Regions from separate parts of the Rossellomorea sp. KS-H15a genome, predicted to be linked through region 3. Evidence: riboswitches for the same ligand, from Rfam matches in the RefSeq annotation. Region 3 holds a riboswitch; each other region holds the start of a gene.

Region 1 (5,017 bases), 320 kb from region 3:
CTGAAGAGTATGATAAAATGATCAATGAAGGATAATTTCCACCTGGACACCTTGAGGATTTCTCAAGGTGTTTTGTTTTTCTTTTTGGGCATCATATGGGTATTCGCAAAAAGAAAGGATGAATACGCATGGTACTTGAACCAAAGAAATTAGATGTCACAAGCAGGGTGACAGGCAGGCTGAAAAATGGTGAAGTCGAATTATTCCTCGACGGTCAGCCAATCGGTAAAACGTCCTTGCCCCTTGATGGACTGACAATGGAACCGAACTTCGAAGCAAAAGAAAATAAAATTTATCAGAACTATACTTCCACCGAAGGCCATGATGCAAGGTACACGGATTGCGACGAAGGTGGATGGTGTTAAAGGTGACCCGCGGTGCCAGATTCGTGTATGGATCTGGCACCATTTCTATAAGCAATGAAACAAACCACTTGCACTATTTTTTGTAAACATGAGAAAATATGAGTAGAAAGTGGACATCATCTCTTGTTATCTGAATATACTATCCTAATCTTATTTCTGAAAGATAAGGTGATGATCATGATGGAACTTGACGAAAAGGTAATCATTGTCGAAGGTACAACAGACAAGCGGAAAGTAAGAGACATAATCAAAGAACCGATTGAAATTATTTGCACAAATGGAACGATAAGCATCACCAAAATGGACGAACTCATCGATGAGCTGTTTGAAAGGGATGTATACATCCTCGTCGATGCGGATGATGCAGGGGAGAAGTTACGTAAACAATTCAAGCGTGAATTCCCCGAGGCGGAACACCTTTATATAGACCGGATGTATAAGGAAGTGGCCGCGGCCCCGGAATATCATCTTGCCTCCGTTCTCATTGGTGCCAATATCGATGTGCATAAAGAATATCTTGGAAAAAGGATGATTTAGTTTTGTTGGAGGTAAGCCAGACAGAAGAATTAAACGAATCGATCAGATCCCATGCGTTGGAAGCCGTTTATCTATATACACCGATGTGTGGTACGTGTCAGGTCGCGGGTAAAATGTTGGAAGTGGTCGAGAAACTCCCCCAGTCATTTCATTTTGTGAAGGCGAACCTGAACTATCTGCCCCAATTTGCCGAAGAACAATCCATTGAAAGCGTCCCCTGCCTTCTTTTATTTAAAGATGGACAGGAAATGGAAAGAATCTATGCCTTTCAATCCGTCCCATTCCTATACGAAACCATCAACAAAATCCAAAACATCTAGTGGGGATAAGAGACCTTTATGAAAGGTCTTTTTATTTTGTCTTCACTTCTATTCTTCACCAGCTTTAGAAATAGGAGGAAATTGCCCTCTCAACACATATGAATAAATGATTATTAAAACGAACTAATTTGAGAAGTACATTATTAGTGTTGATTGGAGCGGAAGATGCTCGACTCCTTCGGGAATAGCGGGAAAGTTGAGACCCCGCAGGGCGAAGCACGAGGAGGCTCAACTCACGCCCCGAGGAAAGCGAGCATCTGGAGCGGAAATCAACCAGCACGATGCTGATAAAAAACAGAAAAAGTTTACGAAAGTAGTCATTTTCTTTCTACAAACGAGGACATATTTCTTGGGAAATGTTTCGAATCCCATCATTTTTTGACTGGTCATCACCCAATTTCTTACTGTTCGACAAATAAGATAAACTCATTCAAAACATGTCGAGAATGTCTAAAAGGAAAAAATACCTAAAAGTGGAATTGATACTATATAGAAGTTTCACTGGGAGGGTATTCATGCGAATCTATTTAGAGGAATTAGTAGATCAGTGTCATTCAAGGTATCACTTACGACTCTTGTTTCCGGACAGCCCATTTGTTCTTCAATTTCAATGTGAAAAGGAGCGTTATGCGATCTCCGTTTCAAACAGAGGTTGTGCTGTATTGCGTGATGGTAGCAGGCAATCGCATTTTGATATTAAGGGAAAAGAGAAGGACATGCTATCCCTACTAACAGGAGAAGAGCGATTGTCTCAACTGATTGAAAACGGCATCCTGGAAGTCAGGGGAGGATACCGCCAGCTGTTATTTGTAGAATCCATCCTCTGGCTGACAAGGTCCAGGATGAAGGAACCGGTTCAAGTTTAAAAAACATAAGAAAAAAGAATTGACACATTTCTATTTTCGATGATAGAATCTCTCTTGTAGCAAATTTTCAGAGTCTTTAACAATTCAAAAAAATTAATAAATCGATACTTTACTCTTATTTAGAGAGGTGGAGGGACGTGCCCTATGAAGCCCGGCAACCGTCAATGAAAATTGAAATGGTGCCAATTCACTCAAAGCATTTGCTTTGAAAGATGAGAGAAAGGATAGTCCTATATATGATTATGCCTTTCTGCTTATCGCAGGAAGGCATTTTTTATTGTATACGAAAAGGCTGTGGGGATTGCCCGGTATGTGCAACTGTAATTCTTATTAAAAAGGTCGTTTTACTCAGAAAGAAGGTGGAGACAGCATGATTACCATATCAGATGTGAAAAAAATCTATCAATCAAAATCTGGCCCGATTTCAGCCGTTGATGGCGTCAACATCGACATTGGCCAAGGGGAAATTTTTGGAGTGATTGGCTATAGTGGGGCAGGGAAAAGTACGTTGATCCGGATGCTCAATGGACTTGAAGTTCCCACAAATGGAACCGTGAACGTAAATGGACAGATCGTTTCCAAAGTGAAAGGGAAAGATCTTCGGCAGGCGAGGCAGTCAATAGGGATGATCTTTCAGCATTTCAATCTCCTTTGGTCGCGTACGGTACTTGAAAATATCCAGTTTCCATTAGAAATAGCCGGTGTTTCTAAGAAGGAGAGAGTGCGAAGGGCCAATGAATTATTGGAGCTGGTGGGATTAGATGGAAGAGGAGACGCCTATCCATCCCAGTTGAGCGGTGGACAGAAACAGAGGGTCGGGATTGCGAGATCCCTTGCAAATAATCCCGACGTCCTTCTCTGTGACGAAGCCACCTCTGCTTTAGATCCGCAAACAACAGATTCCATCCTTGATTTATTGGTGGATATTAATAAACGTTTAGGTCTGACCATCGTCCTGATCACCCATGAAATGCACGTGATCAAAAAAATCTGCCATCGTGTGGCAGTCATGGAACAAGGGAAGGTGGTAGAGCTCGGGGATGTTCTTGAGGTGTTCAGAAACCCTAAAGAGCAGGTGACGAAGCGATTTGTGAAAGAAGTATCACAAGTGGAAGAAACAGGGGAAACGATCGATCACCTGTTAGCACAATATCCTGAAGGGAAAGTACTGAAATTCACCTTCGTTGGTGAATCGACTGAGCAACCGCTCATTACCAGCTTGATCCGACGTTTTGACCTGGATGTCAATATCCTTCAAGGACAGATTTCCCAGACGCAAAATGGGGCTTATGGTACGCTGTTCGTCCATCTTGATGGAAACGAAGAGACGATTTCTGCAGCCGTTGCCTTCGCTGAGGAACAGATGGTCAAAGTGGAGGTGATCGGGAGATGATAGAAAATATATTTCCGAATGTAGACTGGGAGAAGATGTGGGAAGCGACTGTTGAAACCCTTTATATGACGGGGATGTCAGTCCTGATTACCTTCGTAATAGGACTGATTCTTGGGATCCTTTTATTTCTTACATCCAAGGAAAATTTATGGGAAAACAAGCTTACTTATACGGTGACCAGTGCAGTGGTCAATGTATTCCGCTCGATTCCGTTCATTATCCTGATTGTATTACTGATTCCATTCACCAAATTTTTATTGGATACCATCCGCGGGGCGAACGCGGCTCTTCCGGCCCTGATCATCGGAGCAGCACCGTTTTACGCACGCATGGTGGAAATTGCATTAAGAGAAGTGAACAAAGGCGTCATTGAAGCAGCGAAAGCGATGGGGGCGAAGACTAGCACGATCATATGGAAAGTGCTTATTCCCGAATCTCTTCCGGCTTTGGTTTCAGGTATCACGGTAACAGCCATCGCCCTGGTGGGTTATACGGCAATGGCTGGTGTCATCGGGGCCGGGGGATTAGGAAACCTCGCTTACCTGGATGGTTTTCAACGGAGCAGGGAGGATGTAACCCTTGCCGCAACCATCATGATTTTACTCGTTGTATTCGCCATTCAAATCATTGGAGACTACTTCACAAATAAATTAGACAAACGATAAGAGGAGAGAAAACAGATGAAAAAATGGTTAGCAGGAATAGTAGCAGCAACAAGTATCTTTGGATTGGCAGCATGCGGGAGTGATTCCGGATCCGGAAGCAGTGACGAGAAGGAATTAGTGGTAGGCGCGTCAAACGTTCCCCACGCGGAAATCCTTGAAAAAGTGAAACCGATTTTGGAAGATAAGGGAATCGACCTGCAAATTGAAACATATCAAGACTATATCCTTCCGAATAAAGACCTGGATAATGGTGATTTGGATGCGAACTATTTCCAAACCGTTCCATACATGGATCTGCAGATGAAAGAGAACGAATATAATTTCGTCAATGCAGGCGGAATTCATATCGAGCCAATCGGTGTGTATTCCAAAAAGTATAAATCTCTTGAGGACCTTCCTGAAGGTGCCACGATCTTGATGAGTAATTCCGTATCCGATCATGGCCGCATCCTTACATTATTAGAGAAAAAAGGTCTGATCACGTTAAAGGACGGAGTGGAAAATACACAGGCTCAGCTGGAAGACATCAAAGAAAATCCAAAAAAACTGAAATTCGATTATGAATACGAAGCGGCACTCCTTCCGCAAATGTATGAAAATGAAGAAGGGGACGCAGTTGTGATTAACTCCAACTATGCCATAGATGCAGGCTTGAAACCCCTGGAGGACTCCATCGCCATCGAAGACAGCAACTCCCCATATGTGAACGTAATTGCTGTAAATAAAGGTGACGAAAACAAAGAAGAAGTGAAAGAATTGGTCAAAGCCCTGCGCTCAAAAGAAATCCAGGACTTCATCAATGAAGAATGGGATGGAGCAGTTGTACCCGTAACGGAATAACAATAGAAAAGCCGGTGCTTATGCATCGGCT
Region 2 (5,017 bases), 1.7 Mb from region 3:
ATAAGATTGGACCAGTACTCCTCCGTGTGGCTGTAAACTCATGTAAAATATCCTCCTTAACATATTTGTTTAATCGGGATTAAAATCAAATGCCTCCTCCATCTTCGTGGACAGACCGTCTTTCCTCATGAATGACCCTCATCAGGGACAACGCACCTACTGTGGCAATAATGACGCTTATCGGTACAACAATTGAGTACAGATCACTATCGATCAACAATTTGACCAAAAAGTATGAAATACTGAGTGAAATCAAGGGGGAGACCACCCAGATTTTGACGATTTTTTTGACGATTTTCTTTTGCAGCATGTGCTTGCCGTTTTTAGATACACCCAAACCAATAATGGAAGAGGACGTAACCTGAGTCAGAGGGATCGGCAATCCATACAGAGAGCTCAAGATGACGAGGAAGGCTCCTGTTGAGGAAATGACAATTCCTTCAGCTTTAGAATATTGCGTAATTTTCTTGCCGTTTGTTTCGACTACTTTCTTTCCCAGTAAAACAGCTCCCAGTGCAACAAATGCACCACCAATCAAGATTCCACGTGAAGGTGATATCAGCTCTGCCCCCACCAAAGGACCAACGGCATTGGCAACATTATTCATGCCTGCTGAGAAAGCTTCAAAGAATCCAGCGATGATCAACAGATAAGCAAGCCACTGTTTATCAAAATGATACCCCCGCTTTTCAAGCTGAACTAAACCCAATCCTGCAAGCCATGTTACGAAAAAGGCGATGACAGGGACGATCACCCAGAAAGACATGATCGTAATAAGTGATTTTACATACAGAACCTGATAAGCTACCCCGACTCCTACAACCGCGCCAACCGTTACTTCACTCGTAGATAGCGGAATGCCGATCACATTCGCAAGAAACAATGAAATCGTTGCGGATAACAAAATAATGAGAACGACCTTTATCGACAATAGATTCTGTGGGATGATCCCAGAACTGATTGTCTTTACAACCTCTCCACCACCCAGAACCGCTCCACTCAGGACACCTGCCGCGCATATCCATAGCGCTGTCCGGATGTTCTTTATTGCGCCTGCACCATATGCCACTCCCATTGACGCTGCCGCTCCGCTGGCACCAATGTTCATGGCGAAGAACAAGCTGATCAGAAGGGCCGAGATTTCAAGCAAATCCCGTCACCCTATCTAATGGAGACCGCATTCTGTCTTTCCTTTTCCTTTCCATCTTCCGGAGCGAAGATCATTGACATCAATAGCCGGTGTGGTGCAATGGAAGCAGCCAATGCTCGGATACCCTTGATCGTGAAGGGGGTTATAAGAAAGATTATGCTTATGGGTATAACGCCAGATCTCCTTCCACGTCCAGTGAATCAGCGGACAGATTTTAACGGATTGAAATTTGTCATCTTTATTGATGAATTCAACATGTTGTCTTGTTGGGGATTGTTCCCTCCTTAATCCTGAAATCCATGCGTGCCCCTTGGATAATGTTTCTTTTAACGGGTCAAGCTTCCGAATTTGACAGCATTGGTTTGGTTTGGTTTCCCATAACTTATCCCCATATGCCTCTGCCTGCTCCTTGAGGGTCAACTGAGGCTTTTTCATATGGATGGTCAACTCGGGATACGCCTTCTTCACTTTCTCGATGATTTCATACGTTTCCTTGAAATGAACCCCTGTATCAAGGAATACAATGGTTGCCTGCGGTTTCACCTTGGATATGAGATCGATAAGCACAATGCCTTCTATCCCGAAACTGCACGCATATACAACCTCGTCACCATAATGATCATATGTCCATTTCAGGACGTTAAGCGCTCCTTTATAGACAGGATCCACTTCAAATTCCATGGATGCCTGTTTCCAAGTCTGATACGTTAACATAGTACACCCCATTCCCTGACGCTTATCCAAAGAAAAAGAGGCGGTAACAAAATATAAGGAGTCCCTATATTTTTGCTACGCGCCTCTAGTTTGTCTAGTCAGCTTATTTTATTCGGACTTTCTCATTTTTCTCTAATTGAATGACTTTTCCATCCTGTACGATAATCGTGATTGAACCAAAGCTCATGGTTTCAAGCATGGACTGGATTTTCTCTGCTACCAAGTCAAACTGTACATGCTGGTTCTTCTCTTTTTTCACATGATACCCCCAATTTTCTTCTTATCCAGATCAGAAAAAAACAACTTCCCATTTTGGAAAGTTGTTCAGGTAAGGTTACCTTATCTTCCAAAATGACTTCACATTTTGCTGGAATTAGCACCTTACAATACGTAGGTTGCTGGGCTTCGCAGGGCCAGATCCCTCCACCACTCTGGATAAGAGTTATTCATTTTAATATTCTAAATAATATCACAATTACAGCAGAAGTCAACCCGAGTTTTTCGATCGGATTTATGTCTTTTGTCTTATTTTATTCAAACATCATTCCATACATGTTTATTCGATTGGGGGTGGTTCTACGACAATTTTTCATAAAGCATTGCGCAACTATTCAAGGACCCTAAACGCGACGTTACCCTCAATTACGTTCTTCCCGGCTTGTTTTGTGGCTAAAACCTTAAAATGAAGGAGGTTTTCCTGTTTGTCCGTCAATTCTGCCCGTAATGTCACCACATCATGTAACATGACCATCCCTTTAAATCGTACCGAGTAATCCTGGATAAACCCTTCCTCATAGTGTGGGCTGAAAAGTTTGGACACATTGCCCATCGTCCACATTCCATGAGCGATGATTCCTGGAAGACCCAGCTTCAAGGCTTCATCATCGATGGTGTGTATCGGATTGTAGTCTCCGGAAGCTCCTGCGTATTTGATCAGGTCCATCCTCGTGACCGGAGCGAGTTCAACCGGGGGGAGTGTATCTCCTATTCCGAATGATTGTAGTATTGTCATTTACTCAACCTCTTTCTGACTTCTTCTGTAATAATGACAATCGCCTGGGAAGTGAAGATTCTTTCCCCACGAGAATCTTCCCCGACATCTTCGATGACAAGGAATCCCAGTTTCCCCCCGGTACCTTCCCGTTCATAATAGTTTTTTATTTCCGTATAACATTGAATCGTTTCCCCTACCTTCAAAGGTCTTTCATAATGAAAGGATTGTTCACCGTGAATCAACCCATCATTCGGTAAATGAAAGCCTTCGATCGAACCATAGTCGAATACTCTCGGAAAGGTGGGAGGGGCAATGTTCCCCCCATAAGAGGAGGACTTCCCGGCATCTTCATCCACATAAAAGGGATGGGGATCGCCAATGGCGTCTGCAAATTTCCGAACCGCTCCTCTTTCCACTGCATTTCGGGTGGAAGTAGACCTCTTTCCGATATAGGATTCAAACATATTCTTCACCTCTTTCTTCTTTATTCAGGCTTTCGGCCCTCCAGCAACGTAGAGAACCTGACCATTGACGAATGAAGATTTTTCATCTGCAAAAAAAGCGACGGCATTTGCAATATCTTCAGGAGTCCCGCTTCTTCCAACAGGGATTCCCTGGAGACTTGCTTCCACTAATTGATCGAAAGTGATCCCGATCCGTTTCGCAGTTTCTTTCGTCATATCGGTTTCAATAAAGCCCGGTGCTACAGCATTCGTGGTGATTCCGAATGGACCAAGTTCTATGGCAAGGGTTTTCGTCAAGCCTTGAAGACCTGCTTTAGCCGTTGCGTAGTTTGCCTGCCCGCGATTTCCCAATGCTGAGGTGGATGAAATATTGATGATGCGTCCGTACTTTTGTTTGACCATGTATTGTTGGGCTGCCTTCACTACATTGAATGAACCCTTTAAATGCACATCCATGACCGTCTCCCAATCGTTTTCGGTCATTTTGAATAACAGATTATCCCTGATGACCCCTGCATTATTCACCACAATGTCCAGGGAACCAAAAGATTCATATACTTCCTTCATAGCATTTTCAACTTCCCGGGATTCTACGACATTTGCCACTTTTGTATACAATTCATATTGTTTAAATACCTCACTCGCTTCATTCAACGCATCCTCATTGACGTCGATGATGGCCACCTTGGCCCCTTCTTCAGCCAGTAATCCGGCAATTGCCCTGCCGATCCCTCTGCTTCCACCTGTAACTAAAGCCACTTTTCCTCTGAATCGCTCTCCCATTTCGTCTGCCTCCATTTCTGTTTATACAAATTGCCCAAGTTTCACATGACCTTTTAATAAGTTCCTTGAAATGATCAGTTTTTGAATTTCATCGGTTCCATCATAAATGCGCCATAACCTTGCCTCCCGGTACCATCGTTCGATCGGCAGCTCTCTTGTATAGCCCATACCACCATGGATCTGGAGGACGCGATCTACGACCCGATTCCCCATATTGGATCCATATAGCTTGGCCATCGACGCAACGTGACGATTGTCTTCCCCTTGATCGAGTGTGAATGCTGCATTTAGCACGAGCCAGCGGGCCGCTTCAATTTCCACGGCTGAATCCGCAATCTGCCACTGAATCGCCTGCCGGTCCGCGATAGGTTTTCCAAATGTTTCTCTTTCTTTCGAATAGTCGATGGCCATTTGAAGAAGTCTTTCTGCTGCTCCCACCGCCTGGGCCCCAACAATCCAGCGGGCAAATCCGATCCACTCCAATCCCAGATTGTAGCCGCCATCGATTTCACCAAGGATATTCTCTTCAGGAACCCTTACATCATCAAAGAAAAGACTTGCCGGGCCCCATTCCCCCATTGTATGGATATATTCGGATTTCCAGCCCATGCTTCGATCGGCGATGAAACAAGTGACTCCTTCCCGACCTGTCCGACGATGTTTTTCTTTATCCGTCACGGCCATGACCATGACGAAATCTGCTTCGTTTCCACCGGTAATGAACGTTTTCTCACCATTTAATATCCATTCGTTTCCGTCTTTCACGGCTGTGGTCCGGATATTACGGGTATCAGATCCCGCTCCGGGTTCGGTCATGGCAAAACATGATTTCTTTTCTCCATTGATTGTCGGTATCAAATAGTTTTTCTTCTGCTCATCGTTGGCGTAGTACAGAATGTTATCCGCATATCC
Region 3 (5,017 bases):
CTTCGACGACGGCTTTGATGTCTTTGGCGAGTTGTGAGTCAACGTCTTTTGTGTTCATGACTACCCGGTTGCGGTATTGGTCTGGCATGTCCTCCAGCTGCAGGGCATCGAGAAGGTCCATGTCCGCTGCCAATGCATAGTTCCCAGGTACTGCTGATAGATCGACACTGTCGACAGCCCTTGGAAGCTGGGCCGCTTCGATCGGTTTGAACTGCAGGTTTTTCACGTTTTCATCAATGTCTTTTTCGGATACGGTCAATGGATCCGTGTCAGGTTTCAACGTGATCAGCTTGGCATCTTCCAGGATTTGAAATGCACGTGCCGCGTTGGTCGGATCATTCGGGATAGCGATGGCACTGCCTTCTTTAATATCTTTGATGGAATCAAACTTCTGTGAGTAGATCCCCATCGGCGCCGTCGGTACGACAATCACTTCAGATAGGTCCATGTTATGCTGTTTCGCGAATGTTTCCATGTAGATTTTGTGCTGGAACAGGTTCGCATCCAGGTCACCTTCTGAGAGTGCGTTGTTCGGCTGTATGTAATCACTGAATTCCTTCACTTCAACCGTATAGCCTTTTTCTTCAAGACCGGGCTTGATCGCTTTGGTCACCATGTCACTGTATGGACCGGATGTCGCTCCGATCGTTACTTCTTTTTTATCTTCCGAGCTTGCCTCTTCTCCGCCGCAGGCAGCAAGTAAGCTCACTGTTACCGCTAATGCTACACATAATATCCACTTTTTCACTTGTTGTTCCCCCTATTGTTGTTATCGTTTATCGACTAATCGTGCAAATATATCACCCGTATATTGGATGAGCTGTACCAGACAAATCAGGATGACAACGGTGGTGATCATCACCGTGTTATCGTATCTGTAATATCCGAATCGGATCGCCAGGTCACCGACTCCCCCGCCGCCGACGATGCCGGCCATGGCGGAATAGGCGACTAAACTGATGGTTGTAATCGTGATCGCCTGAATGACGGCAGGCCGTGCTTCCGGTAACAGCACGTCCTTGATGATCATCCATGGACTCGCTCCGACTGAAACCGAGGCTTCGATGACCCCTTTATCAATCTCCCTGAGAGACGTTTCTACCATTCTCGCAAAAAACGGAATGCCCGCTACCGAGAGTGATACCGATGCCGCCGTCGGTCCGATCGTCGTACCGGTCAATAGTTTAGTTAAGGGTAAGAGTGCGACTAATAGAATAATGAATGGAACCGAGCGGACCATGTTCACAATGAATCCAACCACTTTTTTAATCACACTATTTTGTAAAAATAAGCCCTTGTCTGTCACAAAGAGCAGAATCCCAAGGGGCAATCCCACCACAATCGCTACGGCCAGTGAAATCCCCACCATATACACCGTTTCAAAAAAGGCTTTATTCAATTCTGGCAATATAGAAGTCAATGAATCAGGCAGCATCCTCCAGCACCTCCAGGCTTTGCGTCTTGGCCGTGATATAACGGATTGCCGCTTCGATTTCGTCAGCTGATCCGATCAGCTCCATGATGAAGATCCCGAGTGGGACATCCTGAATATATTCGATCTTCCCGTGGAGGATATTCCCCTGCACCTTGTAGCGCTGAAACACCTCTGATACAACGCTCTCCTCGGCAATGGACCCCTTGAATTGAATCTTGATGAGCTTCCCTTTTCTCGATTCCACCAGATGCTGAGGCAGTTCGAATTGGAGAATCGTTTCGATGAACTGCTTCGTCAAAGGCTGTTTCGGTTCGGCAAACAGGTCATACACGGGACCTTCCTCCACGATCTTCCCGTCCTGCATCACGGCCATCCTGTCACAGATTTCCTTCACCACTTCCATTTCGTGGGTGATGAGGACGATGGTCAATCCCAGTTCCTTATTGATTTTTTTTAAAAGCCTCAGGATAGATTTCGTCGTATTTGGATCCAATGCCGACGTCGCTTCGTCGCAAAGTAATACCGATGGGTTGTTGGCAAGTGCCCTCGCAATCCCGACTCTCTGCTTCTGTCCCCCGCTGAGCTGGGCCGGATACGCATCCGCTTTGTCTGAAAGGCCGACCATTTCCAGGAGCTCGACGACCCTTGGTTTGATTTTCACTTTCGGTACATGTGCCGCTTTCAAAGCAAAGGCGAGATTATCAAACACCGTCTTCGATTTGATGAGGTGAAAATGCTGGAAGATCATGCTCGTTTTTTGCCGTGCAAGTCTTAATTGCTTGGATGTGAGCTTCGTGAAATCCTGTCCATCGATGATGATTTCCCCTGATGTCGGTGTTTCTAATAGATTCAGGCAGCGAATGAGTGAGCTCTTCCCCGCTCCGCTGTACCCGACGATCCCGAAGATCTCCCCTTTTTTGATGGTGACAGAGACGTTGTCGACACCGACCACCGTTTGCTTTTTTGTTTTGTACGTTTTTACCAGATTCCGAATCTCGATCAATGTGCACACCCCTTTTTCTCCAATAAAAAATGCCTCTTTCAACTGAAAGAAGCATCGCCTGTTTATCTCGACTTATCTCTCAGAATGAAATCATTCTGCAGGAATTAGCACCGTTCCATTACTGGAGGTTGCCGGACGTCATAGGGCCTGATCCCTCGGTCACTCTGGATAATTGAATGTATGTAATTTTCAAATATTTATCTTATAGAGGATAATACTGGGTATCGAAGGGGAAGTCAAGAGGTGATTTTAGTGGTATTTTTATGTAAGCGTTATCTTTGTTGTCCTGGCAACGAAAGATTTTTGTGTATATAAAAAAAACCGACCCCTCCCATACAGGAAAGGTCAGGCTCTTCCACTCATCTACCGTTTTTTCACCGAATCTCTCTCTATCAGCTCCGTTGTGAGCTTGTAATACGAATCGACCTCTTCCTTCAAGAGCATCTGAAAGATCAGGTGAACGGCAAGCGCACCCGCTTCATATTTCGGCTGCCTCATGGTCGTCAGGGGCGGGGACACGTATTCTGACAGCTGGATATCGTCAAAGCCAATGATGGAAATATCCCCTGGAACGGAAATGTTTTTTTCGTTCAGTGCCTGGAGGCCGCCGATGGCCATTTCATCGTTTGCATAGAAAATGGCCTGTGGGACATCCCGTTGGGCGATCAGCATTTTCGTCGCCTGATAGCCTCCTTCACGGGTGAAGCCCCCGGAGACTTTCCATTTGGATTTATAGTCGATGCCGTGTTTGTCCAGTGCCTCCCGGAAGCCCTGGAATCGAAGTTCGTTGTCATGGGAGTTGTAAGGTCCGCTGATAAACGCGATGTCACGGCTTCCCCTTTCAATCAAATGTTCTGTTGCCACGAACGCTCCGTGCACATTATCGACTTCGATCTGGGTGACGTAATCGCTTTTGATGCTCCTGTCGAGGACCACGATCGGAAAGCCTTCCCTTGCCGACTCCAGGATGGTCTCATCATTGATATTATGGGCAAGGATGATGACGCCATCAACCCTTTTTTCTTTTAAAAACTTCACGGCGGTGGACTGTGCCCCACCGATGGAACTGCAGGCAATCAAATCATATCCGTTCGTGGAGGTCACATCCTGTACGCCCTTGATCAGTTCGGAGTAATAAGGTCCTGATAGATCGCTCAGGATCAAGGCGATGGTATTCGTGCTTGTCCGCTTCAAATCGGAAGCAAGCCCGTTTTTTTGGTAATTCAATTGTTTGGCTGCCGCTAAAACTTTCTGTCGTGTTTCTTCACTGACTTTCTTACTGTTGTTTAATGCATAAGAAGCGGTCGAAACGGCGACTCCAGACAGTTTAGCCACATCTTTGATGGTTGCCATAAGTTCACATCCTATTGCTTCTATAAATGAAGGCATCCTTCTTGACTGATTTCTTCTGTTCATCATACATGAAAGCGCTTCAAGTATTGGGCTATTTTTCTAACAAATATACGATCGCCTCATAGGGACGAAGGGAGTTGATGTCTGACGGTCGTTCACTTGAATCCGAATAGTTGCTGATGAGGATTTCGGTATGAGAATCATCTGCTGCTTCAGGCAAATGGAATTCAGGATTCCCTCCGTAGAAGTTCGCCACTACCAACAAGGTTTGATCGTCCCATTTCCTCGAGTATGCCATGATTTCAGGATGATCCCCCAATAAAAGCTCATACTCTCCATAAACGAGAATATCCAGTCGTTTTCTGAGTGCAATGAGTTTTTTATAATGATAAAAGATGGAGTCCTGATCCTTCAATGCCTGTTCCGCGTTAATTTCGCTAAAGTTCGAGTTCACTTCAATCCAAGGATTTCCCTCGGTAAAACCTCCATGAATATCGTCATTCCATTGAAATGGTGTCCTGGCATTATCCCTGCCCTTCGTCCGGATCGATTTCATGATCTCATGCTCGGGCACGCCTTCCGTTTTCTTTTCTTGAAAATAGTTAATCGTTTCAATGTCACGGTATTGGGTGATATCGTCCCAGTTACTATTCGTCATCCCGATTTCTTCTCCTTGATAGACGAAAGGCGTCCCCTGCATCATGTGAAGAACGGTTGCAAGCATCTTGGCGGATTCTATGCGATATTTCTGGTCGTTCCCCCATCTGGAGACGATACGGGGCTGGTCGTGATTATTCCAGTATAAACTGTTCCACCCCTTCTGAAACAGGGATGTCTGCCACTTGCTCAATACTCTTTTCAATTCCGGGAAATCCAGCTCCTTAAGTGCCCACTTCCCTTCCCCTGCCCGCTCGTCCAGGGACATATGCTGGAAGGTGAACACCATATCAAGTTCATTCCTGCCTTTCCCCGTATATAACTGAGCCGTTTCCGGGGTTGCCGATGGCGTCTCACCGACCGTCACAGTCGGATATTGAGAAAGGACCTTTTCATGCATTTCCTGTAAATACTCATGGAGCTTCGGCCCGTCGGTCAGTACGTTCTCATCGACTTCTTTCCCGATCAGATCGATTACATCCATACGGAAACCGCTGACCCCTTTATCGAGCCAGTAGTTCATCATCTTGTACAATTGTTCCCGCACTTCAGGGTTATGAAGATTGAGA

The links. A riboswitch is a leader RNA that binds a small molecule or an ion and turns the genes downstream of it on or off. The one in region 3 is predicted to bind S-adenosylmethionine.
Region 1: linked by a shared signal. The riboswitch ahead of M1J35_RS21780 (methionine ABC transporter ATP-binding protein) and the one ahead of M1J35_RS00605 (methionine ABC transporter ATP-binding protein) in region 3 are both predicted to bind S-adenosylmethionine.
Region 2: linked by a shared signal. The riboswitch ahead of M1J35_RS22850 (YezD family protein) and the one ahead of M1J35_RS00605 (methionine ABC transporter ATP-binding protein) in region 3 are both predicted to bind S-adenosylmethionine.

Annotation. Positions count from the first base shown of each region.
Region 1 is NZ_CP096886.1:4,230,715-4,235,731, reverse strand. It holds gene gcvH (glycine cleavage system protein GcvH) at 1-35, shown strand, start outside; gene M1J35_RS21800 (YusG family protein) at 129-365, shown strand; gene M1J35_RS21795 (toprim domain-containing protein) at 543-902, shown strand; gene M1J35_RS21790 (thioredoxin family protein) at 905-1,222, shown strand; gene M1J35_RS21785 (SCP2 sterol-binding domain-containing protein) at 1,738-2,088, shown strand; SAM riboswitch class I at 2,201-2,307, shown strand; gene M1J35_RS21780 (methionine ABC transporter ATP-binding protein) at 2,459-3,481, shown strand; gene M1J35_RS21775 (methionine ABC transporter permease) at 3,478-4,146, shown strand; gene M1J35_RS21770 (MetQ/NlpA family ABC transporter substrate-binding protein) at 4,162-4,986, shown strand.
Region 2 is NZ_CP096886.1:2,863,130-2,868,146, forward strand. It holds gene sat (sulfate adenylyltransferase) at 1-42, opposite strand, end outside; gene M1J35_RS14550 (sulfate permease) at 86-1,108, opposite strand; gene M1J35_RS14555 (phosphoadenylyl-sulfate reductase) at 1,166-1,864, opposite strand; gene M1J35_RS22850 (YezD family protein) at 1,968-2,123, opposite strand; SAM riboswitch class I at 2,201-2,306, opposite strand; gene M1J35_RS14565 (MaoC/PaaZ C-terminal domain-containing protein) at 2,472-2,876, opposite strand; gene M1J35_RS14570 (MaoC family dehydratase N-terminal domain-containing protein) at 2,873-3,322, opposite strand; gene fabG (3-oxoacyl-ACP reductase FabG) at 3,347-4,105, opposite strand; gene M1J35_RS14580 (acyl-CoA dehydrogenase family protein) at 4,127-5,017, opposite strand, start outside.
Region 3 is NZ_CP096886.1:139,841-144,857, forward strand. It holds gene M1J35_RS00595 (MetQ/NlpA family ABC transporter substrate-binding protein) at 1-748, opposite strand, end outside; gene M1J35_RS00600 (methionine ABC transporter permease) at 770-1,435, opposite strand; gene M1J35_RS00605 (methionine ABC transporter ATP-binding protein) at 1,425-2,438, opposite strand; SAM riboswitch class I at 2,508-2,613, opposite strand; gene M1J35_RS00610 (LacI family DNA-binding transcriptional regulator) at 2,802-3,791, opposite strand; gene M1J35_RS00615 (alpha,alpha-phosphotrehalase) at 3,883-5,017, opposite strand, start outside.